Regions from separate parts of the Rhodococcus sp. NPDC056960 genome, predicted to be linked through region 2. Evidence: riboswitches for the same ligand, from Rfam matches in the RefSeq annotation. Region 2 holds a riboswitch; each other region holds the start of a gene.

Region 1 (7,712 bases), on a different contig from region 2:
TGTTCGCGATCGTGTTCGCGGGACAGAAGGCTTCGCGCCTCATTCTGCCCGGCATCGTGCTGTCCGTGGCCGGCATCGCAGTGGTTCTCGGCGGTGACGCTGGACTGGACATCACCGGCACCCTCGACAACGTGCGCTCGAACCCCCTGAGTTACGCCCTCGCGTTCGCCGGCGCACTGATCTGGGCGGGCTACTGCACCGTCACCAAGATGTTCGCGAACGGGAACAACGGCATCACGCCGTTCTTCACGCTGACGGCCGTGTCGTTCTGGTGCATGTACCTCCTGTCGGACCACGAGCCCATGCACCTGAGCTTCACCGCAATCGCGGCGACGGTGGTGGCGGCGTGCGCGATCGGCTTCGGCTATGCCCTGTGGAATGTCGGAATCCTTCGCGGAAACATGACGTTGCTCGCCGCGGCTTCGTACTTCACGCCCGTACTGTCCGCGGCCTTCTCGTCGCTGATGTTGGCCACGGCACTCGGGCTGACGTTCTGGGTGGGAACCGCTGTGGTGTGCATCGGAGCAATCCTGTGCTGGCTGGCTACCCGCGAACCGAAGGCAGCCGTCGAGGTTCCCGAAGAGACCAGCGCACTCGACGAGCAGATTTTCGACGAGCAGCCGGTCGACGAGCCTCGCCTCGAAGAGTCCGCCGTCGTTCGTTCGCTGCTCGGTACGCGCGTGGAATGCGCGGTCACCATCGTCAGCGATCACCATTCGGCACCTCGAGTGCCGGTCGATGCCCGGTCGGGAAGCTAGCACCCCAGCAGGACCCCCAGGTGAGTGGCAAAGCGTGCGTCAGCACACTTTGCCACTCACCTGCGTTCAGGCGTGGACGTGCAGAGGCTTGCCGGCCACGGCGAGGAGGGCCTCACCGAGTGCCTCGCCCTGGGTGGGGTGGGCGTGCACGAATTTCGCCGCCTGGGCGGCCTCGACCTGGAAGTTGTACAGCAGCTGCGCCTCACCGATCAGCTCACCGACGCGGTCGCCGACCATGTGCACGCCGACCACGACACCGTCCGGCGCCACCACGAGTTTCACCGCTCCCGACGTCTTCAGGATCTGACTCTTGCCGTTCCCGGCGAGGTCGTAGGTGACGGTCTCGACGTCCTCACCGAATTTCTCGCGGGCCGCGCTCACTGTCAGCCCGACGGACGCCACCTCGGGGTGGGAGTAGGTGACCCGCGGGATCCCGGTCTCGTCGATGACGTCCGGACGGAGCCCCGCGATCTCCTCTGCCACGAAGATGCCCTGCTGGAAACCGCGGTGCGCAAGCTGCAACCCGGCGACGATGTCGCCGACCGCATAGACGTTCGGAACCGTGGTGCGCAGTCGGTCGCTGGTCACCACGAATCCCCGATCGAGGACCACTCCGGTCTGCTCGTATCCCATCGAGTCGGTGTTCGGACCGCGCCCGACCGCGACCAGCACGACGTCGGCGTCGAGCACGTCCCCGGAGTCGAGAGTGACGGACACCGAATCGTCGTCCTGCGTCACGTCCGTCACCCGCACGCCTGTCTTCGCGGCGATCTTGCGACGACGGAAAGCACGCTCGAGGTACTTGGAGACCGTCTCGTCCTCGTTCGGCACCAGCCGGGGCATAGCCTCGACGATCGTGACCGACGCACCGAACGACGCCCACACACTGGCGAATTCGACGCCGATGACGCCGCCGCCGAGGATGATCGCCTTCTTCGGGACCGACGGCAGCACCAGCGCCTGGTCACTGGTGACGACCCTGCCGCCGATGGCGATGCCCGGCACCGTCTTCGGCGACGACCCCGTTGCCAGCACCACGGTGGCACCGGTGATCAGCTCGCCGTCGACCTCGACACCGTTGGGCCCGACCAACCGTCCGCGACCGTTGACGACGGTGATGCCGTGCGAGTCGACGAGGCCCTGTAGCCCCTTGTGCAGCCGGGTGACGATCGTGTTCTTGTAGCTCAGCACCTTCTCGAGGTCGACTCCGCCGAACGCGACCTCGACACCGAACTGTGACGCCGTGCGGGCACTGTCGGCGACTTCGGCGGCGTGCAGCAGTGCCTTGGTCGGGATGCACCCCTGATGCAGGCAGGTGCCGCCGAGTTCGTTCTCTTCGATCAGGATGACCGAGCGGCCGAGTTCGGCCGAGCGGATGGCGGCCGCGTAACCGCCGGAACCACCACCGAGGATGACGACGTCTGCAGATCTGGACATGGGCAACTCCTAGCTGGACAGGATGAGGGGTGTAGAGGTCAGTGGGTCGAGGTGGCGGCGACGGCCTCCGCGTGCAGGCGGCCGGCCCGGTACGACGATCGGACGAGCGGACCGGACAGCACACCGAGGAATCCGATCTCGCGGGCGGTCTGGTCGAGCATCGTGAACTCCTCGGGTTTCGCCCACCGCTCCACCGGATGGTGCCGGGCCGACCGCCGCAGATACTGGGTGATCGTGATCAACTGGCACCCGGCCGCGTGCAGATCCCGCAGAGCCTGGATCACCTCGTCCGTCGTCTCCCCCAGCCCGAGGATCAGATTCGACTTGGTGATCAGGCCGGCCTCCCTCGCCCGGGTGATCACGTCGAGGGACCGCTCGTAGGTGAACGCGGGCCGGATACGACGGAACACCCGGGGAACGGTCTCCACGTTGTGCGCCAGCACTTCCGGGCGGGTGTCGAACACCTCGCGGAGCTGTGCCGGGTCCGCGTTGAAGTCGGGAATGAGCAGTTCGACGCCGGTGCCCGGACACAGCGCGTGGATCTGCCGCACCGTCTCGGCGTACAGCCACGCGCCGCCGTCGGGTTGATCGTCGCGGGCGACGCCGGTGACGGTGGCGTAGCGAAGTCCCATCGTCCGGACCGATTCCGCGACACGTCTCGGCTCGCCGCGATCCAGTTCTGCCGGCTTGCCGGTGTCGATCTGACAGAAGTCGCACCGCCGGGTGCACTGGCTCCCGCCGATGAGGAACGTCGCCTCCCGGTCCTCCCAGCATTCGAAGATGTTGGGACATCCCGCTTCCTGACACACCGTGTGCAGATCCTCGCGGTCGACGAGCGCGGCGAGCTTCCGGTATTCGGGTCCGGTGCGCATCTGCACCTTCATCCACGGGGGTTTGCGTTCGACCGGGGTCTGAGCATTGCGGACTTCGAGACGGAGCAGGCGGCGGCCTGCGGGAGCGACGGTCTGCGGTTCGGGGAATGCAGTCATAGAGAAACTCCTACGGCCGGTCGAAACCGGTCGGTATGCGACCCCCCGGCAGCACGGCACGGAGGAAAGTGAGGGGAAGGCGAGCACGCGACGACAACCGTTGCAATTGTGGCTATCTGGGCTCTCGTCGCTCTGCGTGTGCGGTCACGTCCGAGCGAAGATCAGTCGAGGATGCCAAACGACGAGGCGTTTTGGCAAGATCGTCGCCGCCCGGCGACCGTGGAGGAGCCCGGGGAGACAAACCCGCCACGCGTGTGTACTGTTTGGCAAATCACAACTGAAGACGCCGTTGACGCGCAGCGGGAGAACCTCCGCTTTCGGAGGCGCCGTAGGAGCAAGTTCCTCCCCGGGAATCTCTCAGGCCCCAGTACCGCAGCGTAGAGGCAACTCTGGAGAACAGGATCGGCCGTAGGCCGGTACTTACCGAAGGTGAAGAGCACGCCGCAGTTGCGGTGGGCCCAAACTCTCAGGTTTCAGGACAGAGCGGGGAGGTGCCCCTAGTCGACGTCCGGTGCGGTCCGGACTCAACGAAACCGGAGTCACCTCGTGCCAGTCGAAACCCGTCACGCGCGCCACGCCGCGCCGCTCACCAGCGATTTTCCGTCACGTCACATCGGTCCCGACGCGTCCGCCACCGAGCGCATGCTCGGCGCCCTCGGGTACGACACGCTCGATCAGCTCATCGATGCCGCCGTACCCGACCAGATCCGCAGCTCGGAGTCCCTGGACCTGCCCGCGGCGCGGTCCGAGCAGCAGGTTCTCGCCGACCTTCGGACGCTGTCGGAGCGCAACGACACCCGCGTCCAGATGATCGGCCTCGGGTACTCCGACACCATCACCCCCGCGGTACTGCGCCGGAACATGCTCGAGTCGCCCGCCTGGTACACCGCGTACACCCCGTATCAGCCGGAGATCTCCCAGGGCCGGCTGGAGGCGCTGCTGACGTTCCAGACCGTCATCGAAGACCTGACGGCCCTCCCCCTCGCCGGCGCGTCCCTGCTGGACGAGGCCACCGCGGTGATGGAAGCGGTGCTGCTGATGCGCCGCGCGAACAAGGCGAAGTCGTCGACGCCCCGCGTCGTCGTCGACGCCGACTGCCTGCCGCAGACCCTCGCGGTGGTGTGCGGCCGGGCCAAGTCGGTGGGCATCGAGGTCGAGGTGACCGACCTGACCGGCGGACTTCCGGACGGTGACCTGTTCGGCGTCGTGTTCCAGGCACCCGGCGCGAGCGGGCAGGTGCGCGACCTGGCCCCGCTCATCGCCGCCGCCAAGGAGCGCGGGGCGCTCACCACGGTTGCCGCCGACCTGCTGTCGCTGACGCTCCTCACCCCGCCCGGTGAGCAGGGCGCAGACATCGCGGTCGGCTCCGCCCAGCGCTTCGGTGTGCCCCTGTTCTTCGGTGGTCCGCACGCCGGCTACATGGCGGTGCGCGACGGTCTCGAGCGGATGCTCCCCGGCCGGCTGGTCGGGGTGTCCGTCGACGTCGACGGCAACCCCGCGTACCGGCTGGCGCTGCAGACCCGCGAACAGCACATCCGCCGCGACAAGGCGACCAGCAACATCTGTACCGCACAGGCCCTGCTCGCCAACGTCGCCGCGATGTACGCCGCCTACCACGGCCCGGAAGGGCTGCGCGCCACCGCGACCCGGGTGCATTCTCACGCGACCGCCGTCGCGGCCGGTCTGCGCGCGGCCGGACATTCGGTGGTGCACGACAGCTTCTTCGACACCGTGCTGGTGCGCGTTCCGGCCGGGGCGCGCGACGTCGTCGATCGCGCCGACCGGGACGGCATCAACCTGCGACTGGTCGACGCGGACCACGTCGCGATCGCGTGCGACGAGTGCACCACCGACGAGATCGTGGACCGGGTCCTGTCCGCGTTCGGCGCGGGAGCCCAGGCCGGCACGGCGTCGGGGCTGCCGCAGTCGCTGTTGCGGACGTCGACCTACCTGCGGCACAACGTGTTCCACGAGCACCGGTCCGAGACGGCGATGCTCCGCTTCCTCCGCGCGCTGTCGGACAAGGATCTCGCTCTCGACCGCACCATGATCCCGCTCGGCTCCTGCACGATGAAGCTCAACTCCGCCGTGGAGATGGAACCGATCAGCTGGCCCGGTTTCGCGTCCATCCACCCGTATGCTCCGGTCGAGCAGACCAGCGGCTACCTGCAGCTGATCCGCGGGCTCGAGCGGTGGCTGAGCGAGATCACCGGATACGACCGGGTGTCGTTGCAGCCCAACGCCGGATCGCAGGGCGAGCTCGCCGGACTGCTCGCGATCAACGGCTACCACGAGAGCCGCGGCGACCTCGGCCGCGACATCTGCCTCATCCCGCAGTCCGCGCACGGCACCAACGCCGCCTCCGCGGTGCTCGCCGGCATGCGGGTGGTCGTGGTCGCGACGGCGTCGAACGGCAACATCGACCTGGACGACCTGCGCTCGAAGATCACCGCCCACGAGGGCACGATCGCCGCGATCATGCTCACCTACCCGTCCACGCACGGCGTGTACGAGAACGATGTGCGGACGGTGTGCGATCTCGTGCACGAGGCCGGCGGTCAGGTGTACGTCGACGGCGCGAACCTCAACGCCCTCGTCGGGCTGGCCCAGCCCGGCAAGTTCGGCGGCGACGTGTCGCACCTGAACCTGCACAAGACGTTCTGCATTCCGCACGGCGGCGGTGGCCCCGGCGTCGGCCCGGTCGCGGTGCGCAAGCACCTGGCCCCGTTCCTGCCCGGCAACCCGCTCGGCGGCGACCAGCTCGGCACCCCGGTGTCGGCGGCAAACTACGGGTCCGCCGGAATCCTGCCGATCACCTGGGCGTACATCGCGCTGATGGGCCCGGACGGGCTGACCGAGGCCACCAAGACCGCGGTGCTCGCCGCCAACTACGTCGCGAAGTCCCTCGACGCGCACTTCCCCGTCCTGTACACCGGGCCGTCCGGTCTGGTGGCGCACGAGTGCATCCTGGACCTGCGCCCGGTCACGAAGGCGACCGGCGTGACCGCCGAGGACGTCGCAAAGCGGTTGATCGACTATGGTTTTCACGCTCCCACCCTGTCGTTCCCGGTCAACGGCACCCTGATGGTCGAACCGACCGAATCCGAGGATCTGGCCGAACTCGACCGCTTCATCGAGGCGATGATCTCGATCCGCCGGGAAATCGATCTGGTCGGCGAGGGCGTGTGGCCGCTCGAGCGCAGCCCGCTGCGTCAGGCCCCGCACACCGCGGAGCAGGTCACCGCCGACACCTGGGACCTGCCCTACCCGCGCCACCTCGCCGCCTTCCCGGTCGCGTCGCTGCGCGGCAGCAAGTACTGGCCTCCGGTTCGCCGCATCGACGGCGTGCACGGCGACCGCAACCTCGTGTGCTCGTGCCCCGCGCCCGAGGCCTTCGAGAACACCACCGACATCGATTCTCCGGCCATCGCCGAGACCCCCGAGGAGGCCTTCGCATGACCCTCACCACCACCACGCCCGCGTCCCCGCTGTTGGGCGAGCACGATTCGCTCGGCGCCCACTTCACCGACTTCGCGGGCTGGCAGATGCCGCTGAAGTACGACAGCGAACTCGCCGAACACCATGCGGTCCGCAAGACCGCCGGACTGTTCGACCTCTCGCACATGGGTGAGATCGCCGTCGCCGGGCCCGAATCCGGTGCGCTGCTGGACTATGCACTCGCCGGCGAGCTGTCGAAGATCGGCGTCGGCCGCGCCAAGTACTCGCTGCTGTGCAACGCGGATGGCGGCGTGATCGACGACCTCGTCGTCTACCGCCTCGCAAACGAGCAGTTCCTGGTGGTCGCCAACGCCGCCAACGCCCCGGCCGTGTACCGCGAACTGGCGGCACGCGCCGAGGGATTCTCGGCGACGGTCGACGACCAGTCCGCGGAGACCGCGCTGATCGCGGTACAGGGACCGGCCGCGCAGGACATCGTGCAGTCCCTCGTCCCCGACCGGCAGGTGGCCGACGTCGCGGCGCTGAAGTACTACGCGGTCACCCGGGCGGTCGTCGCCGACATCGACGTCCTCCTGGCCCGCACCGGCTACACCGGCGAGGACGGATTCGAGCTGTACGTCCCGAACGAGCAGGCCGTGCAGTTGTGGCGCGCACTCCTCGACGCGACCACGGCCCGCGACGGCGTCCCCGCCGGTCTCGCCTGCCGCGACACCCTGCGGCTCGAGGCGGGCATGGCGCTCTACGGACACGAACTGACCCTCGGCACGAACCCGTACGAGGCCGGTCTCGGCAAGGTGGTCCGGCTGAACAAGGAGTTCATCGGCCGGGAGGCGCTGCAGGCGCTGTCCGAGCAGGCTCCTCAGCGGGTGCTCGTCGGCCTCGCGGGCACCGGTCGCCGCGCCGCCCGCGCCGACTACACCGTCCATGACGCGTCCGGCGACCGCGCGGTCGGCACGATCACGTCGGGCGCCCTGTCGCCGACGCTCGGGCATCCGATCGCACTGGCGTTCGTCGACGTCGCGCTCCGCGAACCCGGCACCGAACTGACCGTCGACATCCGTGGCAAGAA
Region 2 (7,712 bases):
ATCCGATGCCGTCCCTGCTCAGGTCCCTGATGAACGACCATCTGGACCCCGGGTACGAAGGCGCCGCCGAGGATCGTGAGCAGGGCCATTCCCGGCAGACCCGCGTCGGCCGGCAGGTGTGGATCGCGATCGGTGCACTGCTCGTCGGTCTCGTGCTGTCGGTGGCCTACCGGCAGGCCATCGAGAGAATCCCCGGCACCGAGCAGGTGCGTTCCGAACTTCTCGGCAAGGTGCACGACGCCGAGGACCGCGCGGGCACTCTCGCGGGCACCCGGGACACGCTGTCGGCGCAAGCGGACGACGCCCGGGCCGCCGCACTGGCGGGCGACGCCCGCGGTGCGGCGCTGCTCGGCGATCTCCGCGGTCTCGAAGGCGACGCCGCTCTCGAGGCCGTGCACGGCCCGGGCCTGACGGTGACCTTGACGGACCCTGCGGCCAAACCCAACCTGTCCGATTCGTCGCAGCGCAGCGTCGGAGGGAAGGCAGTGGTGCTCGATCGCGACCTGCAATCGGTGGTCAATTCGCTGTGGGCGAGCGGCGCGGAGGCGATCGCGGTCGGCGACGTCCGGGTGGGGCCGTCCGTGACGATCCGGCAAGCCGGTGGCGCGATGCTCGTGGACAATCAGCCGGTGTTCTCGCCCTACGTGGTGTCGGCGATCGGCCCCCAGGGGCCGATGCAGACCGGGTTCGTCGTGAGCGACGCCTACCTGCGGATGTCCAGCGTGGCGCAGCTGTACGGCATCGGCTTCGCGGTGGCGGAGGCCGACGATCTCCACCTGCCCGCCGCCCCGGCGCGGGAAGTGCGCGCGGCCCGGGAAGCAGGAACACGATGACAACGGCGGAGTCGAACGGAGGCGTCACACGGATGAAGGCAGCACTGAAGGGTGGATCCGCGATCTACGGGGTGCTCGCGCTGATGGTGGGCATCGTGCTGGGAGTGGTCTTCAGCCCGCAAGTGCCCGACGCGGTGCAGCCCTATCTGCCCATCGCCGTCGTCGCCGCCCTCGACGCGGTGTTCGGCGGATTGCGCGCGTACCTCGACGAGATCTTCGACTCGAAGGTGTTCGTCGTCTCGTTCGTCTTCAACGTGCTGGTGGCCGCGCTGATCGTGTGGCTCGGTGACCAACTCGGTGTCGGAACCCAGTTGTCCACCGCGATCGTCGTCGTGCTGGGCATCCGAATCTTCGGCAACGCGGCGGCGCTCCGGCGGCGCCTGTTCGGGGCGTGAGCGGGACATGAGCGGGCACGAAGGCAAGCACGAACTGCACGGGCACGAACCGGCGACGTCGCGGCGCTCGCACGTCGTCTTCGCGCTCCTGGCCGCGCTCCTGCTCGGTGGACTGGGGATCGCCATCGTGACGCAGGTGAAGAACACTGGATCCGGCGACACCCTCGACTCGGCGAGTCCCGCGGATCTGCTGGTGGTCCTGGACACCCTGAATCAACGCGAGGCGGCCTTACGCCAGGAGATCGCGGGGCTGGAACAGACCTTGGCAACGTTGCAACAGAGTGGGAGTTCCGGGGCCGCGCTCGACGAGGCGCAGGCACGCCTGTCGGCCCTGTCGATCCAGGTCGGAAGCGCACCGGCCACCGGTCCCGGCGTGACGCTGCGCATCACCGATCCCAGCAAGGGGGTCGGCTCCGAGGTGCTGCTCGACCTCGTGCAGGAATTGCGCGCCGCAGGTGCCGAGGCCGTCCAGATCCAGGGCGCGGACGGCGCACCCATCCGGATCGGTGTCGACTCCTGGGTGTCGGGTTCGCCCGGCGGTGTGTCGGTGGACGGCCGGAAGATCGGCGCACCGTACGGCGTGGTCGCGATCGGTGATCCGCCCACTCTGGCGGCGGCCCTGAACATTCCCGGAGGGGTCGTCGACACGGTCGCGCGCAGCGGCGGCCAGCTGACGATCGAACAATCACAGCAGGTCACGATCTCCGCCTTGCGAGAGGCGAAACCTCGCCAATACGCTCAGCCCGGAAATTGATCTTCGCATCCGCCCGCGGAATGCCATCGAAAGGAAGCCACTGTGAGTGAGCTCGAAATCCCCGCCGATCGTCGGTACACCGCCGAACACGAGTGGGTCGAGCGGACCGGGCCCACGACGGTACGCGTCGGCATCACCGATTTCGCGCAGTCCCAACTCGGCGACGTCGTCTTCGTCCAGCTTCCGGCAGTCGACGAGGACGTGACGGCGGGCGAGTCGTTCGGCGAGGTGGAATCGACCAAGAGCGTCTCCGACATCTACGCGCCGCTGACGGCGAAAGTTGTTGCCGCCAACGCTGATCTGGACGGCAACCCGGAACTGGTGAACTCCGCGCCCTACGGGCAGGGGTGGCTGGTGGAACTCGCCGTCGACGACGAGGCGACCCTTGACGCGGCCCTCGGCGAGATGCTGGACGCCGCCGGCTACGGCGAGATCGCGGCGGGCTGATTTCCCGGGAGCCCGCGAATCGGTAATCGGACGGCGGTGGACCGCGCCGACAGCCCGGAAAACCGGGTTGCCGGAGAAATCCGCTGTCGGAATACCGGTTCGTAATGTGCTGGCGGCCTGTCTCACTACACGCACCGGCGTGCGCAGGGTACGGTCGAAGTGAACGCATGTGCCGTGTCGGGGCGCAGGTCCGTAGTTTGAATGTGATCGTGGGAGTTTGCACAGAAGTTAATGTGCACGGGAACCGAATTATGTAGTACCGAGTGGCATTGCGTAGTCCAGCGAATATTGCTGGATGATCGAACTAGGAGGAGAAACGGTGAGCGAGAACGGCAACGACGCGGTCTATGGGGAGTCGCCGGCGGAAACCACGTCGGTCTTCCGCGCGGACTTTCTCAATGAGCTCGACAGCTCCTCGGCAACACAGGCTCCGGAGGCCCCGGTGTCGGGTGTGGAAGGACTGCCCGCGGGCTCTGCTCTGCTCGTCGTCAAGCGTGGCCCGAACGCCGGGTCGCGCTTCCTGCTCGACCAGCCGACGACGTCGGCGGGACGGCACCCGGACAGCGACATCTTCCTCGACGACGTGACGGTCAGCCGTCGTCATGCGGAGTTCCGCCAGGAGGACGACGAGTTCCAGGTTGTCGACGTCGGCAGCCTCAACGGCACCTACGTCAACCGGGAGCCGGTCGATTCGGCTGTGCTGGCCAACGGTGACGAGGTCCAGATCGGGAAGTTCCGACTGGTCTTCCTGACCGGCCCCCGCACCACGGCCGGTGGTTCGCAGATCGGTGAGACGTCAGCTGGTGCGGGTAGCCAATGACCGCAGTGCGGCAGCAGCAGGCGCAGTCGGGGATGTCGATCGGCTCGGTGCTGGATCGACTGCGCCCCGATTTTCCTGATGTGACGATCTCGAAGATCCGATTCCTCGAAGCCGAGGGTCTCATCAGCCCGCAGCGCACTCCCTCGGGGTATCGGCGTTTCTCGATCGCCGACTGTGAACGACTGCGCTACGTCCTTACCGCGCAGCGCGATCAGTATCTGCCGCTGAAGGTCATCAAGGAGCAGCTCGAGGCCATCGACAGAGGTGTGGCCACGGTCGGCGCCGGCGATTCGTCGCCGCGCCGGCCGCGCACGCTCACCGTGGCGCCCGGTGAGGTGTCGCCCGAGGAGTTCCGCACCGACCGCGAGGTGCGGATCAGCCGCGACGATCTGATCGCGCGGGCCGGGATCGACGAGAAGTTCCTCGGCGAACTGACCCGTGGGGGACTGGTCGTTCCCGGACCGGCGGGGTTCTTCGACGAGGATGCAGTGACACTGGCGCGCACCGCGAGGGCCATGTCCGAGTTCGGGCTCGAGGTGCGGCATCTGCGTGCGTTCAAACTGGCGGCCGACCGTGAGGCCGGGTTGGTCGCGCAGATCGCCGGCCCGGTGGCCAAGGGCCGCGACGCCGGTGCGCGGGATCGCGCCGAGGAGATGGTGCGCGAACTCGCCGCGTTGTCCCTCACGTTGCACACGTGCCTGGTGAAGTCCGCAGTCCGGGGTGCGCTCGATCGGTGAGTGAGTTCACCCACCGAGAACACTTCCCAACGACGCTGCGCTCGAACGGCTGTACGGTCGAAGAGCAGACACGAATCGAATAGAATCCTGGTACGGCATTGTGTGCCGCGGACGGACCATTGCAGGGTGGAGGCAGACGCGATGAGCGAAATGCACGTGATCGGAGTTCGTGTCGAACAGCCTCAGAGTCAGCCTGTTCTGCTGTTGCGTGAAACCGACGGCGAGCGGTACCTCCCCATCTGGATCGGTCAGACCGAGGCCACCGCGATCGCGCTCGAACAGCAGGGGGTCGAGCCGGCGCGCCCGCTGACCCACGACCTGATCAAGAACCTGATCGAAGCCTTCGGACGCACCCTGAAGGAGGTTCGCATCGTCGACCTCCGCGAGGGTACGTTCTACGCCGACCTCGTGTTCGACCAGAACACCCGGGTCTCTGCCCGGCCGTCCGATTCCATCGCCATCGCACTGCGGATCGGCGTGCCGATCTTCGCGGAGGAGGCGGTCCTCACCGAGGCCGGTCTGGTCATGCCGGACGAGCGCGAAGACGAGGTCGAGAAATTCAAAGAATTCCTCGAGTCCGTGTCGCCGGACGATTTCAAGGCCACTGACGGCTAGCTTCCACCCTGCGGACGAGCCTCGGCGCGCAGTATCCGTTGAGGTTCTTCCGGCGCGTTGCGTTGACCCGGTCTCCTCGGAGTCATAGCGTTCAGTGCAGTGATTTTCTGCCCTGCAGATTGCATCGGGCGTACGCTGAGTAGGTTCAGGGTACGGACTTGCTCGATGTCACTGGTGGCGTTCACGCCGCGCGATGTGCTGCGGTTCGCCGCGGACACTGGCGACGCGCGTCACAGGCGCACTGATCGTCGGGTTCAGTGCAACATGCGAGAGGGAGTAGTCAGTGGGAGATCGGCCGCAGGAGAATGCGCTGAATCTTGCGCCCGGCGACGTCGTTGCCGAGCCCGAGTTCAGCTCCGAAGAGATCCAGCCGGGCCTCTTCCCCGACGATTCCGTGCCCGACGACCTCGTCGGATACCGCGTCCCCATCGCCTGCCAGATCGCGGGAATCACGTACCGCCAGCTCGATTACTGGGCGCGCACATCCCTCGTGGTGCCGTCCATTCGCGGCGCAGCGGGTTCGGGAAGCCAGCGGCTGTACTCGTTCAAAGACATCCTCGTTCTCAAGATCGTCAAGCGTCTGCTCGACACCGGAATATCCTTGCAGAACATTCGCGTGGCCGTCGACCACCTCCGGAAGCGCGGAGTACGGGACTTGGCGAAGATCACACTCTTCTCGGACGGGACCACCGTCTACGAGTGCACGTCCGCCGAAGAGGTCGTCGATCTGCTGCAGGGCGGGCAGGGTGTGTTCGGCATCGCGGTCAGCGGTGCGATGCGCGAACTGACCGGCACCATCGCCGATTTCCCGGCCGAGCGGGCCGACGGCGGCGCGAGTGAGCAGAGCCCGGAGGACGAACTCGCGTCGCGGCGCAAGAACCGCGCGAGCCGCAAGACGGGGTAGGTCACATCCGTCCGGGCGCGGCGCTGCCTGCGCCGCCATCGCCAGCGGTGACATAGACTGGCGGTGCGTCGACGCCGTGCGGGAGAGTTCCGGGCACTGCATGCACAGAAACAGTGTGTGCGGGAGTTCGGGCGCCGAAGGAGCAACACCTCCCCGTCAATCTCTCAGGCAGACAGGACCGTGCGGGCTCCGACGTCTCTGGAAAGCGGTGGGAGCACCCACCCGCCCACGGGGAAAGGGCCGTCGTCGCACGCGAACGACGGTACCGAATCTCTCAGGCGCTCGACGAGAGCAGGCGACAGAGGGGGAGGGACGTTCCGCTGACGCGGGGCGTGTCCTGATCCTCCGAACTGCTTGGGAGTTGTCGTGATCGACGCTGGAAGCCGTACATTCGCCGATCGTCATGTCGGCCCGAACGCTGCGGAACTCGCGCACATTCTCGAACTGGTCGGAGCCGATTCGCTCGACGATCTCGCCGCGAAGGCCGTCCCCGCCGTCATCCTGGACGGTGTCACCGGTGGCATCGCCGACGGTCTCGACGCCCTGCCCACCCCAGTCTCCGAGCACGAAGCGCTCGCCGAACTGTCCGCGCTCGCCGCCCAGAACACCGTGGCGACGTCGATGATCGGTCTCGGCTACTACGACACCCTCACCCCGCCGGTCCTGATCAGGAACATCATCGAGGACCCGGCCTGGTACACCGCCTACACGCCGTACCAGCCCGAGATCAGTCAGGGCCGCCTCGAGGCCCTCCTCAACTTCCAGACGATGGTCGCCGACCTGACCGGCATGGAGGTCGCCAATTCGTCGATGCTCGACGAGGCCACCGCCGCCGCCGAGGCGATGACGTTGCTGCGCCGCGCGAGCAAGAGCAAGTCGCCGCGATTTGTGGTCGACGCGGACCTGTTCCCGCAGACCCTCGCCGTCGTCGAGACCCGCGCCGAGCCGCTGGGCATCGAGATCGTCGTCACCGACCTGTCTGCCGGACTGCCGGACGGCGACTTCTTCGGGGTCCTCGGACAGATGCCAGGGGCGTCCGGCCGCATCGTCGACTACACCGACGTGATCGCCGCCGCCCACGAGCGCGGCGCGCTGGTCGCCGTCGGTGCCGACCTGCTGTCGCTCACCCTCCTCACCCCGCCCGGCGAGATCGGTGCGGACGCCTGCTTCGGCACCACCCAGCGATTCGGTGTCCCGATGGGCTTCGGCGGCCCGCACGCCGGCTACCTCGCCGTGCACACCAAGCACGCGCGGCAACTCCCCGGCCGTCTGGTGGGCGTCTCCGTCGACGCGGACGGCGACAAGGCCTACCGGCTGGCGCTGCAGACCCGCGAGCAGCACATCCGTCGTGAGAAGGCCACGTCGAACATCTGTACCGCCCAGGTGCTGCTGGCGATTCTCGCGGCCATGTACGCCAGCTACCACGGCGCCGAGGGGCTGAAGGCGATCGCGCTGCGCGTCGCGAATACGGCACACTCCCTGGCTGCCGCACTCCGCAAGACCGGGGCCATCGTCGTCCACGAGCACTTCTTCGACACGATTCTCGTGCGGGTCGACGGCCGCGCGTCGGATGTCGTGGTGAAGGCGAAGGACGCCGGCATCAACCTGCGGCTCGTCGACGCCGATCACGTCGCCGTCGCGTGCGACGAGGCCACCACCGCGGAGAACGTCGCCCACGTGCTGGCGGCGTTCGGCGGCGAAGGCGCCGTGGTCGCGGCCACGGGCACGGCGGTGCCGGACGCGCAGCTCCGCGGATCCGACTACCTCCAGCACGAGGCATTCACGCGTTACCGGACCGAGACGGCCATGCTGCGCTACCTGCGGGCGTTGTCCGACAAGGACATTGCGCTCGACCGCAGCATGATCCCGCTCGGCTCGTGCACGATGAAACTCAACGCCACGGCCGAGATGGAAGCGATCACCTGGCCCGCGTTCGCAGGACTGCACCCGTTCGCGCCGACCGGGGACACTCCGGGCATCCTCCGCATCATCAAGGACCTCGAGAACTGGCTCGTGGCCGTCACCGGGTACGACGCGGTGAGTCTGCAGCCGAACGCCGGAAGCCAGGGCGAGTACGCGGGACTGCTCGCGATCCGCAACTACCACCTCAGCCGCGGCGACGACCACCGCGACACCTGCCTCATCCCGTCGAGCGCCCACGGCACGAATGCCGCGTCCGCGGTCATGGCCGGGATGCGCGTCGAGGT
Region 3 (7,712 bases), on a different contig from region 2:
CGGCGGGTTCGTCGTCACCGACGACGAACCGGAGGTGTCCGTCGGCGCTGTCGCGAACACCTTGTCGTTCGGGTCGGCGCGCGAATTGCTGGATCTCACCGAGCACTACGGTCTCACGATCAGCGAGGTCATGCTCGAACACGAACGGGCTCTCCGACCCGAGTCGGAGATCCGGGCGCGGCTTCTGCACATTCGCGACGTGATGGTCGAGTGCCAGCGACGCGGCATCAGCCGGGACGGGTACCTGCCCGGCAGTCTGCGGGTGCGGCGCCGCGCCCGCGGCTGGTACGAGCGGCTGAATGTGGAAGACCCCGAACGTGATCCCGCGTTCGCGGAGGACTGGGTGAACCTGGTGGCCCTCGCCGTCAACGAGGAGAACGCCTCCGGCGGCAGGATCGTCACCGCCCCCACCAACGGCGCCGCCGGCATCATCCCGGCGGTGTTGCACTACGCGGTGCACTACACCCCCGCCGGAAGGTCCGATCCGGACGACACGGCGGTGCGCTTCCTGCTTGCGGCCGGTGCCGTCGGATCCCTGTACAAGGAGCGGGCGTCGATCTCCGGGGCCGAGGTGGGCTGCCAGGGTGAGGTGGGGTCCGCCGCGTCGATGGCCGCCGCCGGTCTCGCCGAGATCCTCGGCGGAAGCCCGGAACAGGTGGAGAACTCGGCGGAGATCGCGATGGAACACAGTCTGGGTCTGACGTGTGATCCCATCGGGGGTCTGGTGCAGATCCCGTGCATCGAGCGCAACGCCATCTCGGCGGGCAAGGCGATCAACGCCGCCCGGATGGCCCTGCGCGGCGACGGAACCCACCGGGTGAGCCTGGATCAGGTGATCGAGACGATGCGGGCCACCGGCGCCGACATGAGTTCGAAGTACAAGGAGACCTCCACCGGGGGTCTCGCCGTGAACGTGTCGGTGAATCTCGTCGAATGCTGACGCACATCTATTGAGGCAGAACGCTATTCACGGTATGGTATGAGGCAGATCACATAACGGAAGAAGCCACTGAGCCGCGGCGGGAGAGTTCCGCCCTCCACCATCTGGATCAGCGGGCGCCGAAGGAGCAAATCCTCCCCGGGAAACTCTCAGGCACCTGTACCGCCGCGGCACGGCACCTCTGGAAAGCGGTCGACTGCAATTCCGGGTCGACTCACCGATGGGGCAAGCGGGTCGTCACTCGCGGAAACTCTCAGGTCGATGACAGAGCGGGGAGGCAGCCCACCCACCGTGGCGTGCCTTGCGCGTCAACGACCACACGGAGTTCCTTTGTCCGAACGAACGAATCCGACCCGTGCCTCCGTCGCCTCACCTCCCGACCCGAGCCCGTCTCCACAGGACAGCGATTCGGGAGGCGCGCATCTCTCGCGCCAGCTGTCCAATCGCCACATCCAGCTGATCGCCATCGGCGGCGCCATCGGCACCGGTCTCTTCATGGGCTCGGGTAAGACGATTTCACTCGCCGGCCCGTCCGTCATCTTCGTCTACATGATCATCGGCTTCATGCTGTTCTTCGTGATGCGGGCGATGGGCGAGATTCTGCTCTCGAATCTGAGCTACAAGTCCTTCTCCGATTTCGCCGGGGACCTGCTCGGGCCGTGGGCGGGATTCTTCACTGGATGGACGTACTGGTTCTGCTGGATCGTCACCGGCATCGCCGACATCATCGCCATCGCCGGCTATGTCACGTACTGGTGGCACGATCTCCCGCTGTGGATCCCCGCTCTCGGCGCGGTCGTACTGTTGATCGCGCTGAACCTGCCCACGGTCAAGGCTTTCGGTGAAACCGAGTTCTGGTTCGCCCTGATCAAGATCCTCGCTATCGGCGGCCTGATCGTCGTCGGACTCGTGATGATCTTCACCCACTTCACGTCACCCGACGGTGCCGTCGCCGGTTTCTCGAACCTGTGGAACGACGGCGGTCTCTTCCCCACCGGCCCGATGGGTTTCGTTGCCGGGTTCCAGATCGCGACGTTCGCCTTCGTCGGTATCGAACTCGTCGGCACGACAGCGGCGGAGGCCAAGGATCCGGAGAAGAATCTTCCCCGCGCGATCAACTCCATCCCCGTGCGCGTCATGTTGTTCTACGTGGTGGCACTCGTCGTCATCATCTCCGTCACGCCGTGGCGTGACATCCTCCCGGACAAGAGTCCGTTCGTCACCATGTTCACCCTGGCGGGTCTGGGCATCGCCGCCTCCGTCATCAACTTCGTGGTGCTGACGTCCGCCGCATCGTCCGCGAATTCCGGCATCTACTCCACCTCGCGGATGGTCTACGGCCTGGCGCAGGAGGGTGACGCCCCGACGCGGTTCGGCACACTGACCCGGCGCCACGTCCCGGCGAATGCCCTGATGCTGTCGGGTGTCTTCCTTCTGGCCGGCGTCGCGATGGTCGCGGCCGGAAACTCGATCATCGCCGCGTTCACCCTGGTGACGACGATCTCCGCGCTGCTCTTCATGTTCGTCTGGTCGATCATTCTGATCAGCTACGTGGTGTACCGCAAGCGTCGCCCGCATCTGCACGCGGCATCGACGTTCCGGATGCCCGGCGGCGTCGTGATGTGTTACGTCGTGCTCGCCTTCTTCGGCTTCCTGATCTGGGCGCTCACCCAGAAGGACGACACCCTGCATGCGTTGCTGGTGACTCCGGTGTGGTTCGCGATCCTCGGCGTGGCATGGTCGATCCTCCGGCGCCGCCCCGGGCACCAGGCCCGCGAAGCGGCGTTCCGCGCGGAGATCGCCGCGACGCACCACGAGTAGGCACACGGTGCCGGGATCCGATCGGGATCCCGGCACCGTGATCATGCAGGTGCGGGTTGCAACAGACCGATCCGGTCGAATCGCTCCGCACGTTCGGAGAGTCGCTGGGCGGTGTCCGTCGCGTCGAGCAGCGACAACTCGCGGTGGAGCACCGCGCCGACGCGCGTACAGAATGCCGCGGATTCCTCTGCCGCGTCGGGATATTCGGGAATCACCTCGTCCACGATGCCGCTCGTGAGGAGATCGGACGACCGGATCCCCTGCCGGGCAGCCATCTCCGGCGCGTGCGCGATGTCGTGGTGCAGAATCGCGCTCGCCCCTTCGGGCGGCAGGGGTGAGAGCCAGCCGTGCCGGGCCGCGAGTACCCGGTCGGCCGGGATCAACGCGAGTGCGCCGCCGCCGGTGCCCTGCCCGAGCAGCAGGGAGATCGTGGGAACGTTGAGGGAGACCATGTCGGCGATGCAGCGTGCGATCTCGCCGGCGAGCCCGCCTTCCTCGGCCTCCTTCGACAACGCCGCTCCCGCGGTGTCGATGACCGTCACCAGTGGCAGGTTCAATTCCGCCGCCAGCCGCATTCCCCGGCGTGCTTCCCGCAGGGCGGCCGGGCCGAGCGGCGACCGCGTGGTCTGCCCGCGACGGTCCTGACCGAGCAGGACGCAGGGCATGTCACCGAACCGGACGAGGGCGAGGATCAGACCCGGGTCGTTCTCCCCCTGCCCGGTTCCGTTGAGCGGAAGAACATCCGAGGCGGAGTGGAACATGACGTCGCGCACTCCGGGCCGGTCCTCGCGGCGCGAGGCGACCACCGACTCCCACGCGGGGACGTCCGGCAAGGTCTCGCGCACGGGCACATCGGCGAGCGACGGCCGGCCACCGCGACCGGAGGTGATGATGCGCAGCGCCCGGTCGACGATCTCGGCGAGCTGGTCCGGCGGCCGCACCGCGTCGATGAGTCCGTGCGCATGCAGGTTCTCGGCGGTCTGGACATCGGCCGGGAACGGCGAGTCGTACAGCGCCTCGAACACCCGCGGTCCGAGGAATCCGACGAGCGCTCCGGGCTCCGCGATCGTGACGTGGCCCAGCGACCCCCAGGACGCGAATACGCCGCCGGTCGTGGGATTCCGGAGATAAACGAGGTAGGGCAGGTGCGCTTCCTTGTGCCGGATCACCGCCGCCGTGATCTTGACCATCTGCAGGAACGCGGTGGTCCCTTCCTGCATCCTCGTCCCGCCCGACGTGGGGAGGGCGAGGAGTGGGAGGCCCTCACGGGTGGCGCGGCGTATCGCGGCGACCAGACGCTCGCCCGCGGCCACCCCGATGGAACCGCCGAGAAAGCCGAACTCACAGATCAGGATTGCGGTGCGACGGCCGCGGATGGTGGCCGTCCCGGTCAGAACCGCCTCGTCCAGGCCGGTCTTCTGCTGTGCGCGCAGCAGTTCGTCGGCGTACTCGGAATCCGCCGCGACGGGGATGGGGGCGGTGTCCCACGACTCCCAGGTTCCGGTGTCGGCGACGAGGTCGAGCAGTTCGGGTGCAGTCAGGCGTGCCATCAGCTGCATTCCTTCAGCCACGACATCACGGTGTCGGTGTCCGCGCCGAGGACGGGCGGAGCGGTGTGCCGAGTCTCGGTGACCTCGGTGCCGTCCGAGTCGAAGAACCGCAGCGGCGGGCCGGGCAGGGTGATGGTGCCGAGCGTGCGGTGGTCGACGTCGACGAGCAATCCCTGCGACTTGGTCTGCTCCCATTCGTAGACCTCGGAGATCGTCCGGACCCGCCCGGCAGGAACCCCGATGCGGTCGAGTTCGATGAGAAGTTCGTCGCTGGTGTATGCGCCGAACGCGTCCTCGACCAGTTCCAGGACCTGCTTGTGGTTTTCGACGCGTTCGGGGTTGGTGGCCATGCCGGGGGCGTCGGGGTCGAGATGGAAGCCGGCGCAAAACCGCTTCCACAGCCCCTCGCTGCCGACCGAGATCTGCACGGCGCCGTCGGCGGTGCGGAAGAGGCCGTACGGGGAGATGGACGGATGGTGGTTGCCCTGCGCCTCGCCGACCTCGCCGGCGACGGTCCACTTCGTCCCTTGGAAGGCGTGCACGCCGACGACGCTGGCCAGCAACGACGTGCGCACCACGCGGCCCCGTCCGGTGCGTTCGCGTTCCTGCAGGGCGGCGACGACGCCGAACGCCCCGTACATGCCGGCCAGCAGATCCGCGATGGGGACGCCGACGCGCTGGACGTCGTCGGGATTCGGTCCGGTCAGCGACATCAGCCCGGCCTCGCCCTGGGCGATCTGGTCGTAGCCGGCGCGTCCGCCTTCGGGTCCGTCGTGACCGAAACCGCTGATGGACAGGATCACCAGGCGGGGGTTCAGTTCCGCGAGGCGCTCGGTGGTGAATCCCAGGCGGTCGAGGACACCGGTGCGAAAGTTCTCCATGAGGACGTCCGCGCGCCGGACCAGGGACTCGAGGGTGCCACGTCCGTCGTCGGCCTTGAGGTCGAGGGTGATCGACTTCTTGTTCCGGTTCGCGGACAGGAAGTACGTCGATTCCCGCTCGCCGTCGGCCGGGTCCACGAAGGGGGGTCCCCAGCCGCGGGTGTCGTCGCCGCCGTGCGGGGTCTCCACCTTGATGACCTCCGCGCCGAGGTCGCCGAGCATCATCGCCGCGTGCGGGCCCGCGAGTGCGCGGGTCAGATCGACGACGACCACGCCTTGCAGCGGACCGGTTCGCTCCATCGTTTTCGTGGACATGTGCAACCACCGTTACTTCCTGGCGAGAGCCGCGATATCTGGATTGTTGGTTCAGTGACCTAGTGGACTAGCCAATTAAATGAAACATCTGTCCCGGCCGATGTCAAGAGCCGAAGAATGTGCCGGACTCCTACCCGGCGACGGTCAGAGCCAGCCGGGCACCACGAGGATCGCCCAGGCCGCGAGCGGCCCGATGGCGACGACGAGCGCGCTGTATTTCAGGATCTGCTTGTAGAACCGGTCGCGGTCGACGTTCTGGGCATTGGCGAGCACCAGGGCGCCGTTGGTCGAGAACGGGCTGACGTCGACGATGGTCGAGGAGATGGCGAGCGCGACGATGACTCCCACCGCGCCGACCTCACCCGCGAGCAGGAACGGAACCGCGAGCGGAATGGTCGCCCCCAGAATCGCGGTGGACGAGGCGAAGGCGGAGACGATGGCCCCGATGTAGCAGAGGAGGAGGGCAACGAGGAGCGGCAGGCCGAGGCTCGCCACCGCATTGCCGACGTACTCGACGGTTCCCGCCTCCTGCAGCACTCCCACGAAGGTGAGGACGCCGCCGATGAGCAGAACCGTCGACCAGCTGATCTGAGCGATGGCGCCTTTCTGAGCCTTCGGCGAGGCGAGCGCCAGGACGACGGCCACCGTCATCGAGATGAAGCCCACGTCCAGGTCGAGGATCAGCGAGAACACGGCGAGCGCGGCGAGGCCGACGAGGGTGAGGGCCTGATCGAACGTGACACGGGGACGAGCCGGCGAGTCCGCGACCGTCGGCATGGGGCGCACCTTGGTCGCGGTGGCTCCGCCCGAGCCCGAGCCGCCGCCGGTCGCGGGAACTCCGCCGCCCGACCCGCCGCCGACGGTTTCTGCCGAATCCTCGGGGCCGTCGTCGTGCACGCTGCGCCCGATCAGGTTCCGACCGCCGAGGAAGACGAAGAGAAGTACACCGATCGCGGCGTTGAACAGGAGACTGCCGAGGAACAGGGTGAGCGGACTGCTGGTCAATCCCGCCTTGGACGCGATGTCGTTGACCGTGACGCCGTAGATGCTGATCGGCGAGAAGCCGCCGGCCTGTGCTCCGTGCACGACCATCATGCCCATCAGGAGAGCGTTGATCTTGTAGCGGGCGGCGAAGCCGAGCGCGATCGGGGCGACGATCGCCACCGCGGCGGGACCGAGGGCACCGATCGCGGTGAGCACCGCGGTGATCCCGAACATCACCCAGGGGATCAGGGCCACACGACCGCGGACCAGCCGGACCGCCCCGCGGACCATCAGGTCGACGGTCCCGTTGTTCTGGGCGATCGCGAAGAGGTAGGTGATGCCGACCAGCGTCAGGAACAGGCTGGCGGGGAAGCCGGCGATGATGTCGTCACTGCTCATGTGCAGCGACAGGGTTCCGACGAAGAAGGCGGCAACGAAGCCGAGGGCGCCCATGTTCACGGGCAGCAGGGTCGCCGCCAGAAACATGACAGCGAGCGCAAGGATGGGAATCAACTCGGTCGACACGAGAGTCTCCGGTTCTGTGGCAGTGACATGGTCTCGGCCACCGCCGGTGAGCAAATTGACTCAGTGGCAGATTGGCCTAGCCACTTCATCGAAGCAGTGTTGTGGATCACTGTCAACAGGAACTGTGCGTGCGGTTACATGACTTCGCGAGATACCGTGGAGTAGTTTCAGTGGAATGGAGAGTGGGTGGCCCAGTGGCTGAGCAACTGCGTCCGGTGGCGCGTCCGCGGCTGTACGAGGTGATCGTCGAACAGCTCTGTGCGCACATCGCCGACCACGAGATGACGCCGGGTGACCGCCTCCCCGCCGAACGCGAACTCGCAGCTCAACTGGGTGTGAGCCGCGCGTCCCTGAGTCAGGCTCTCGTCGCCCTCGAGGTGCAGGGCGTGGTGTCGGTGCGGCACGGAGACGGCGCGGTGCTCGTCCGCCGTCCCATCGAGGAGCGCGCCGTCAAGGCGCTGCGAGAACACGCCGACCGCCTTCCCGAGGTGATCGAGGCCCGCGAGGCGCTGGAGGTCAAACTCGCCGGACTCGCCGCCGAACGCCGGTCCGATGCGGAGATGGCCGCGATCGATTCCGCACTCGCGACGATGGAATCGGAGATCGCCGCGGGCGATCGCGGCGTCGTCGGCGACGAGCAGTTCCACGAGGCCATCACCGTCGCGGCGCACTCGTCACTGCTGGCCAAGCTGATGC
Region 4 (7,712 bases), on a different contig from region 2:
GCGATCAGGTCGGCGACCTTCTCGAAATCGGGGGTGGTGAAATCGCGTGCGGCCAGGGCCGGAGTGCCGATCCGCAGACCGGAGGTGACCATCGGGGGGCGAGGGTCGAACGGCACCGCGTTGCGGTTGACCGTGATGTCGATCGTGGCGAGACGGTCTTCGGCCTGCTTGCCGTCGATGTCGGCGTCACGCAGATCCACCAGGACGAGGTGGACATCCGTACCGCCGGTGAGCACCGTGATGCCGCGGTCCTTGACGTCCGCGCGGGAGAGCCGCTCGGCAAGGATCGTCGCACCGTCCAGGCACCGCTGCTGGCGCTCGACGAATTCCGGCTGCTGGGCCATCTTGAATGCGGCCGCCTTCGCCGCGATCACGTGCTCGAGCGGGCCGCCCTGTTGGCCGGGGAACACCGCGGAATTGATTTTCTTCGCGATGACCGAATCGTTGGTCAAGATGATCCCACCCCGCGGCCCGCCGAGGGTCTTGTGCGTCGTCGACGTCACGACGTCGGCATGCGGAACAGGTGAGGGATGCAGGCCGGCCGCGACCAGGCCCGCGAAGTGCGCCATGTCGACCATCAGCAGGGCACCGACCTCGTCGGCGATCTGCCGGAACCGGGCGAAGTCGATGTGACGCGGATACGCGGACCAACCGGCGATGATCAGCTTCGGCCGGTTCTCCCGGGCAATGCGGGCGACCTCGTCCATGTCGATCAGGTAGTCAGTCTCGGAGACCCCGTACGCGACCACGTTGTAGAGCTTGCCGGAGAAGTTGATGCGCATGCCGTGGGTGAGATGCCCACCGGCGGCAAGGGACAGGCCCAAGATGGTGTCGCCCGGGTTGATCAAGGCGTGCATGACCGACGCGTTGGCGGTGGCACCGGAATGCGGCTGCACATTGGCGAACTGGGCCCCGAAGATGTTCTTGATGCGATCGAGGGCGAGCTGCTCGATCTGGTCGACGTACTCGCAGCCGCCGTAGTATCGGCGGCCCGGGTAGCCTTCCGCGTATTTGTTGGTCAGCACCGAGCCCTGCGCCTGCATGACCGAGATCGGCGCGTAGTTCTCCGAGGCGATCATCTCGAGACCCGTCTGCTGACGGTCGAGTTCCTTTCTGATGAGGTCGGCGACGTCGGGGTCGAAGTCGCTCAGCTCACGCGAGAGGATGCTCATGCGTCGACTCCGTTCTTCTCCGCATACTCGGCGGCGGTGAGCAATTCGCCGGCCTCGGACGGCAGGACGGCGAACAGCCAGCCCTCGCCGTAGGGGTCCTTGCTGACCAGTTCCGGGTCGTCGACCACGGCGGTGTTGACGATCGAGACGGTTCCGGCGACCGGCGGGTACAGCTCGGAGACCGTTTTGGTCGACTCGACCTCACCGCACGCCTCACCGAGGGTCACCGTCGATCCCACCGTCGGGAGTTCGAGGTAGACGAGGTCACCGAGGTTGTCGACGGCCACCGCCGTGATGCCCACCCGCACCGGGTCGGCGGGCAGGGAACACCCGGGTTCGACGGCTACCCACTCGTGCTCGTCGGTGTAGCTGAGGTTTTCGGGAAGGGAGATCTCGCTCATGGCTTTTCGCCTTTCGAAGAAGCTGGAATCGGTCGACGTGGAGTCGTCAGGACCGCGTGTAGAAGGGGGGCTTGACCACGGTGAAGGGCAACTTGCCGCCGCGAACGTCGACCAGCACCGTCGAGCCGAGTCGGCTGCGGTCGCTGTCGAGGTAGGCCAACGCGATCGGGTAGCCGAGGGTGGGGGAGAGGATCCCCGAGGTGACGACCCCGATGGCGGAACTCGGGTCGTAGGCGTCGTGCACCGCATACTGCGCCCGTGCCGCCCGCTTGCCTGTGCCGACCAGCCCGACCAGCGTGCGCGCAGGTGCCGTGTCGGCGATCTTCTGCAGGGCCTCCGATCCGACGAACTTCTTGTTCAGGCGCACCACCCGCCCGAGACCCGCCTCGAACGGGGTGATGTCGAGGCTGAGTTCGTGCCCGTACAGCGCCATCCCGGCCTCGAGCCGCAGCGAGTCCCGGCACGCGAGACCGGCGGGAACCCCGCCGGCGCGCACCGTCGGCTCGAGCAGTGCCCGCCACAGCTCCACGGCCCGCGCGTTGGGGACATAGAGTTCGAATCCGTCCTCACCGGTATATCCGGTGCGTCCCAGGAGAATCGGAATCCCGGCGACGGTGGCGGTCGTGGCCGCGTAGTACCTGAGCTCCTGCACCGTGGACGCCTCCGCGGTGGGGACCAGGGTGAGCAGGATCGATTCGGCGGCCGGGCCCTGCAGGGCGATCAGGGCGGTCGTCTGCGAGCGATCGGTGACCGCGACGTCGAATCCGGCGGCGCGCTCGGTCAGCTCGGCGAATACGGTGCCGGCGTTGGACGCGTTTGCGACGACGAGAAACTGGTCGGCGCCGAGCCGGTAGGCGACGAGGTCGTCGATGACGCCGCCGTCGTCGTTGCAGATCAGCGAGTACTTCGCACGGCCCGGCGCCACAGCGGTGAACTCACCGGCCAGGGCATGATCGAGGAACGGGGCCGCATCGGGGCCGGTGACGTCGATCTCGCCCATGTGGGACAGGTCGAAGAGGCCGGTCACCGACCTGACCGCATGATGTTCGGTCAGGTCGCTGTCGTACTTGAGCGGCATCTGCCAACCGGCGAAATCGGTGAAACTTGCTCCGAGGGAACGATGCTCGTTTTCGAGGGGAGTGGCGAAACTCATGCGAGGACTTCTTCTCTCGTATCGGTCGATGAGGGGGCTTCGAAAGCTTCGGGTGCGGGGCACGAGCACACCAGGTTGCGGTCGCCGTGTACTCCGTCGATCCGTCGGACCGGCGGGAAGTATTTGTTCTCGCGCAGCGAGGGCACTGGGAAGGCGGCCTCCTGCCGGGTGTAGGGCAGCGTCCACTCGGTGGTGGTGACCTGGGCGGCGGTGTGCGGGGCCTGTCGCAGCGGGCTCGATTCGAGTGGCCAGGTGCCGTCGGCCACCCGTTGGATCTCGGCGTGGATGCCGATCATGGCGTCGATGAACCGGTCGAGTTCCTCGAGGTTTTCCGATTCGGTGGGTTCGACCATCAGGGTTCCGTTGACCGGGAACGACAGGGTCGGGGCGTGGAAGCCGTAGTCGATCAGCCGCTTGGCCACGTCTTCGGCGGTCACACCGGTCTGCTTGGTCAGGGCCCGCAGATCGAGGATGCATTCGTGTGCGACCAGATTCCCGTCGCCGGTGTAGAGCACCGGGTAATAGGGCGCGAGCGCGCCGGCGAGGTAGTTGGCCGACAGCACTGCGGTTTCGGTGGCCCGGGTGAGTCCGTCCGGTCCCATCAGCGCGATGTAGGCCCAGGATGCCGGCGGAGCCGTAGTTCGCCGCGGAGACCGGGGGGCCGGCGGGATCGGCCGCGAGCGGGTCGGACGGCAGGAAGGGGGCCAGATGCTCTCGCACGGCGACCGGTCCCACACCGGGACCGCCACCACCGTGCGGGATGCAGAAGGTCTTGTGCAGGTTCAGGTGTGAGACGTCGCCACCGAATTCGCCCGGCCGGGCCAGGCCGACCAGTGCATTGAGGTTGGCCCCGTCGATGTATACCTGCCCACCGGCGTCGTGGACGAGTTCACACACGGTGCGGACATCGTTCTCGTAGACACCGTGGGTAGAGGGGTAGGTGAGCATGATGGCGGCGATCTCGCCGCTGTGCCGGGCGATCTTGGCGCGTAGATCGTCGAGGTCGATGTTGCCGTTGGCGGCCGTCGCAACAACCACCACCTGCATGCCGGCGAGCACCGCGGAGGCTGCGTTGGTTCCGTGCGCGGACTGCGGAATCAGGCAGACGGTGCGGTCGGTGTCACCGTTGGCGGTGTGATAGCCGTGGATGGCGAGCAGGCCCGCGAACTCCCCCTGGGAGCCGGCGTTCGGCTGCAGCGAAACCCGGTCGTAGCCGGTGATCTCACTCAGCCACCGTTCGAGGTCATCGGTGAGCTCGCGATAGCCCTCGGTTTGGTCGGCCGGCGCGAAGGGGTGGATACCGGCGAACTCCGGCCAGCTGATCGGCTCCATCTCCACCGCGGAGTTGAGCTTCATGGTGCACGAGCCGAGCGGAATCATCGTCCGGTCCAGGGCGAGGTCCTTGTCGGACAACTTGCGCAGGAATCGCTGCATCGCCGCTTCCGAGCGGTAGCGCCGGAACACCTCGTGCTGGAGGAACGCCGAGGTCCGGGCCAGTGTCGGCGGAAGGTAGGAGGTGTTGACGGGAGCCAGGGCCGCACCGAAGGCCGCCAGGACCCGCTCGACGATCTCGCCGGTGGTGTGCTCGTCGCAGGACACCCCGACGTGGTCGGCGTCGATGTAGCGCAGGTTGATGCCGTCCGCGTTGGCGGCGCGGACGATGACACCGGCCCGGTGCGGGACGTGGGCGACGACGGTATCGAAGAAGTTCGAGTGCAGGGTCTCGATGTCCGCGGCGTGCAGTCCCGCGGTCAGGTGCGCGGCGTGCGAGTGCACCCGCCGGGCAATCGCGCGCAGTCCCTCGGCGCCGTGATAGGCGGCGTACATCGCGGCCACGTTCGCCAGCAGAGCCTGGGCGGTGCAGATGTTGCTGGTCGCCTTGTCGCGGCGGATGTGCTGCTCGCGCGTCTGCAGCGCCAGCCGGTATGCCGGTGTGCCGTCGGCGTCCTTGGACACTCCGACCAACCGGCCCGGCAGCATGCGTTCGAGACCGGTGCGGACGGAGACGAATCCGGCGTGCGGGCCGCCGAAGAACAGCGGAACACCGAACCGTTGGGCCGACCCGACGGCGATGTCCGCCCCCTGCTCACCGGGGGAGGTGACCAGGGTCAGCGCGAGCAGGTCGGTGGCCACCGTGGTCAGGGCGCCCCGCCGGTGCGCCTCGGCGATCGACTCGCTCAGATCCCGCACCCCGCCGGTGACCGACGGATTCTGGTAGACGACGCCGAAGAAGTCACCGTCGGGCAGGCCGCGGTCGAGGTCGGTCACGACCAGCTCGATGCCGACGGCGTCGGCTCGGCCGCGCAGAACGGACAGCGTCTGCGGGAAGCAGCCGGCGTCGACGAGGACTCGGTTCGAGGCGGTCTTGTCGGCGCGGCGCATCAGCAGGACGGCCTCGGCGACGGCGGTGGCCTCGTCGAGGAGCGAGGCACCCGCGACCGGGAGGCTGGTCAGCTCTTCGATGACGGTCTGGAAGGTCAGCAGTGCCTCGAGTCGGCCCTGGGAGATTTCCGGCTGGTACGGGGTGTACGAGGTGTACCAGCCCGGCGCCTCGAGGATGTTGCGACGCAGAACGGCGGGAGTGATGGTGTCGTAATAGCCGAGGCCGATCATCTGCACCCGCGGCCGGTTCTTGCCGGCGATCGTCCGTAGGTCGGCCAGCACCTCCTGTTCCGCGCGGGCGGCAGGCAGGTTCAGCGGTCGCGCGGTCCGGATCTGGGAAGGGACGGCACGCGAGACGAGGGCGTCGAGGGAGTCGTATCCGAGGACCTCGAGCAGTTGCGCGATCTCGGTCTCGGACGGGCCGATGTGCCGGTCTTGGAACGCGGGTGCGATGTCGGGATGGGACACGGAGGACCTCCAATGGTCGGTTCTGCTCGACTCGACGTCGAGCGCAGAGCGCGGCCCTCCCCGATCTGTCCTGTCACCTGAGAGATTATGCACCCCAACAGCATTGGGTCGCTCTTCACGTTCGGTAAGCGTTCGCGACGCTTTCTCCAGAGTTGCCTCTGCGTATCAGTACTGGGCCTGAGAGATTCCCGGGGAGGAACTTGCTCCTACGGCGGCCCCGCCTCGGCAGGGCATCTCCTGACACGCATCGAACGGCATGTGCAGTTGTTGTGCGCCCCGTCACTGTACCCACAATGTTCGGAGTTCCGCACGCCAATTGGTAACAATCGAGAAAATTGTACGGAATTCCGCTCATTTGAGGCGATCTGTTCTTGTGTTCGCGGGTACGGTGCGGCACTCTGGGGAACGAGCGTCGGGCAACCGCCCACGCTGTTCGGCATTCCGATCACAACCCGAGGAATCGCCATGGCAGTGACCAGCGACGGCCGCAAACGTCTGCGTCTCGAGGTCCGCAACGCTCAGGCGCGCACGACGAACCTGAAGTACGCCCCGGTGACCGGCCTCAGTCTCCAGCGTCCGGATCGAGCGGATTTCCGATCGAAACCCCGAACAAGACATTAGTTCGTTCGGAATGCCGATCAAAAATTGCCAAACACTCTTGATTTGTTCGGCAGACACGTCTAACGTTCTTCTCATGACAAGCGCAAGGCGGCCCGGCGCCGCGAGGAGCGAAGCGGCTCCGACCGTCGTGGTCATCGGCACTTTCGACACCAAGGCCGCTGAACTCGGAGCCCTCAGTGATGAGATCGAGCGGCTCGGTGGGATCGCCATCATGCTCGACACATCGGCTCGGACGGCGCAGCGTCCCTCGGACGCGGTGATCGGCACTCGCCGCTTCATCGACCAGGCAACGGTCGCCGCCGCGGCGGGAAGTTCGATCGCCGCGATCAGTGAACTACCGCGCGGTGAGGCCGTCAGTGCCCTGCGGTCGGGAGTCAGTCGCCTCCTGAGCACGATGGTCGCCGAAGTCGAGATCGACGGCGCGGTGTGCATGGGAGGGGCCGGGACGCACATCGCCGGCCCTGCCCTGCAGCACCTGCCCTTCGGCTTTCCCAAACTCATCGTCTCGCCGCTGGCCTCGGGAAACAGGACCTTCGACCCCTACGTCGGAATCAGCGACATCGCCGTTCTGCACTCGGTCGCCGACATCATCGGCATCAACTCGGTGACCAGCGAGATCTACCGATCGGCCGCCGGCTACATCGTCGGTGCCGCGGCCGCCGCCGCGCCCGCCGCGCCGACCGTCAGTGCCGGTCAGCGTCCGACCACCGTGGCGGTGTCGATGAACGGCAACACCACACCCGCTCTCGAGCGGGCCCAGAAACACCTCGAAGACAAAGGCTTCGGCTTCGTCGCCTTCCACGCCAACGGCACCGGTGGCCGGGCACTCGAGAACGCTGTCCAAGCGGGCCAGGTCGATGCGGTCATCGATTTCACGACCACGGAACTGAGCGGCCACCTCATCGGCGGCCTGATGGATCCCGGTCCCCACCGGATGGAGGCGGCCGGCAAGGCCGGACTCCCTCAGGTGCTCGTTCCGGGCTGCGTCGACTTCATCACTTGCGGCAAGCTGGCCGACACCCAACGACAATTTCCGGGACGCACCTACTTCGGGCACAACCCCGAACTCACGCTGGTGCGGCTCACCACATCCGAAATGATGAGGGTAGCAGAGACATTCGCGGCAAAGGCCAACAACAGTGTCGGTCCGACCCGGGTGTACGTCCCCACCGCGGGCTTGTCGGTGCCCAACGCGCCGGGCCAGGTCTTCTGGGACCCGGAAGCCGACCGCGCCTTCACCACGGTGCTCGAATCGCGCCTCGAGCCATCCATCGAACTGACCAAACTCGACGTCCACATCAACGATCCCGCCTTCATCGACCACATACTTGCAGATTTCGTTCCTCTGCTCGACAGCCGTGCCCATCACGCACTGCCCGCCGCCCTGGCGGAGGCATCCATCCCCACCCCCACAGGAGGTAGCTATGCCCATCGGTAAGGATGCCGTCGTTACCTCGTTCGGCCACAACATCTTCCAACACAAGAACCCCACCGCCTGATAGCCGCATACTCAAC

The links. A riboswitch is a leader RNA that binds a small molecule or an ion and turns the genes downstream of it on or off. The one in region 2 is predicted to bind glycine.
Region 1: another riboswitch for glycine. It lies ahead of gcvP (aminomethyl-transferring glycine dehydrogenase); the one in region 2 lies ahead of gcvP (aminomethyl-transferring glycine dehydrogenase).
Region 3: another riboswitch for glycine. It lies ahead of cycA (D-serine/D-alanine/glycine transporter); the one in region 2 lies ahead of gcvP (aminomethyl-transferring glycine dehydrogenase).
Region 4: another riboswitch for glycine. It lies ahead of gcvP (aminomethyl-transferring glycine dehydrogenase); the one in region 2 lies ahead of gcvP (aminomethyl-transferring glycine dehydrogenase).

The regions. Positions count from the first base shown of each region.
Region 1 covers NZ_JBHURF010000020.1:150,514-158,225, forward strand. The annotation lists gene yddG (aromatic amino acid DMT transporter YddG) at 1-758, shown strand, start outside; gene lpdA (dihydrolipoyl dehydrogenase) at 825-2,195, opposite strand; gene lipA (lipoyl synthase) at 2,234-3,184, opposite strand; glycine riboswitch at 3,475-3,567, shown strand; gene gcvP (aminomethyl-transferring glycine dehydrogenase) at 3,731-6,643, shown strand; gene gcvT (glycine cleavage system aminomethyltransferase GcvT) at 6,640-7,712, shown strand, end outside.
Region 2 covers NZ_JBHURF010000046.1:4,213-11,924, reverse strand. The annotation lists gene ACFTWF_RS41860 (DUF881 domain-containing protein) at 1-833, shown strand, start outside; gene ACFTWF_RS41855 (small basic family protein) at 866-1,228, shown strand; gene ACFTWF_RS41850 (DUF881 domain-containing protein) at 1,236-1,982, shown strand; gene gcvH (glycine cleavage system protein GcvH) at 2,025-2,429, shown strand; gene garA (glycogen accumulation regulator GarA) at 2,749-3,249, shown strand; gene ACFTWF_RS41835 (MerR family transcriptional regulator) at 3,246-3,986, shown strand; gene ACFTWF_RS41830 (bifunctional nuclease family protein) at 4,128-4,601, shown strand; gene ACFTWF_RS41825 (MerR family transcriptional regulator) at 4,885-5,505, shown strand; glycine riboswitch at 5,575-5,696, shown strand; gene gcvP (aminomethyl-transferring glycine dehydrogenase) at 5,872-7,712, shown strand, end outside.
Region 3 covers NZ_JBHURF010000020.1:160,520-168,231, forward strand. The annotation lists gene ACFTWF_RS29390 (L-serine ammonia-lyase) at 1-940, shown strand, start outside; glycine riboswitch at 1,011-1,115, shown strand; gene cycA (D-serine/D-alanine/glycine transporter) at 1,271-2,761, shown strand; gene ACFTWF_RS29400 (carboxyl transferase domain-containing protein) at 2,803-4,311, opposite strand; gene ACFTWF_RS29405 (CaiB/BaiF CoA transferase family protein) at 4,311-5,507, opposite strand; gene ACFTWF_RS29410 (SLC13 family permease) at 5,652-7,016, opposite strand; gene ACFTWF_RS29415 (FadR/GntR family transcriptional regulator) at 7,211-7,712, shown strand, end outside.
Region 4 covers NZ_JBHURF010000027.1:73,919-81,630, forward strand. The annotation lists gene glyA (serine hydroxymethyltransferase) at 1-1,172, opposite strand, end outside; gene gcvH (glycine cleavage system protein GcvH) at 1,169-1,573, opposite strand; gene gcvT (glycine cleavage system aminomethyltransferase GcvT) at 1,620-2,726, opposite strand; partial or broken gene gcvP (aminomethyl-transferring glycine dehydrogenase) at 2,723-5,561, opposite strand; glycine riboswitch at 5,733-5,826, opposite strand; gene ACFTWF_RS34520 (hypothetical protein) at 6,042-6,197, shown strand; gene ACFTWF_RS34525 (Tm-1-like ATP-binding domain-containing protein) at 6,271-7,635, shown strand.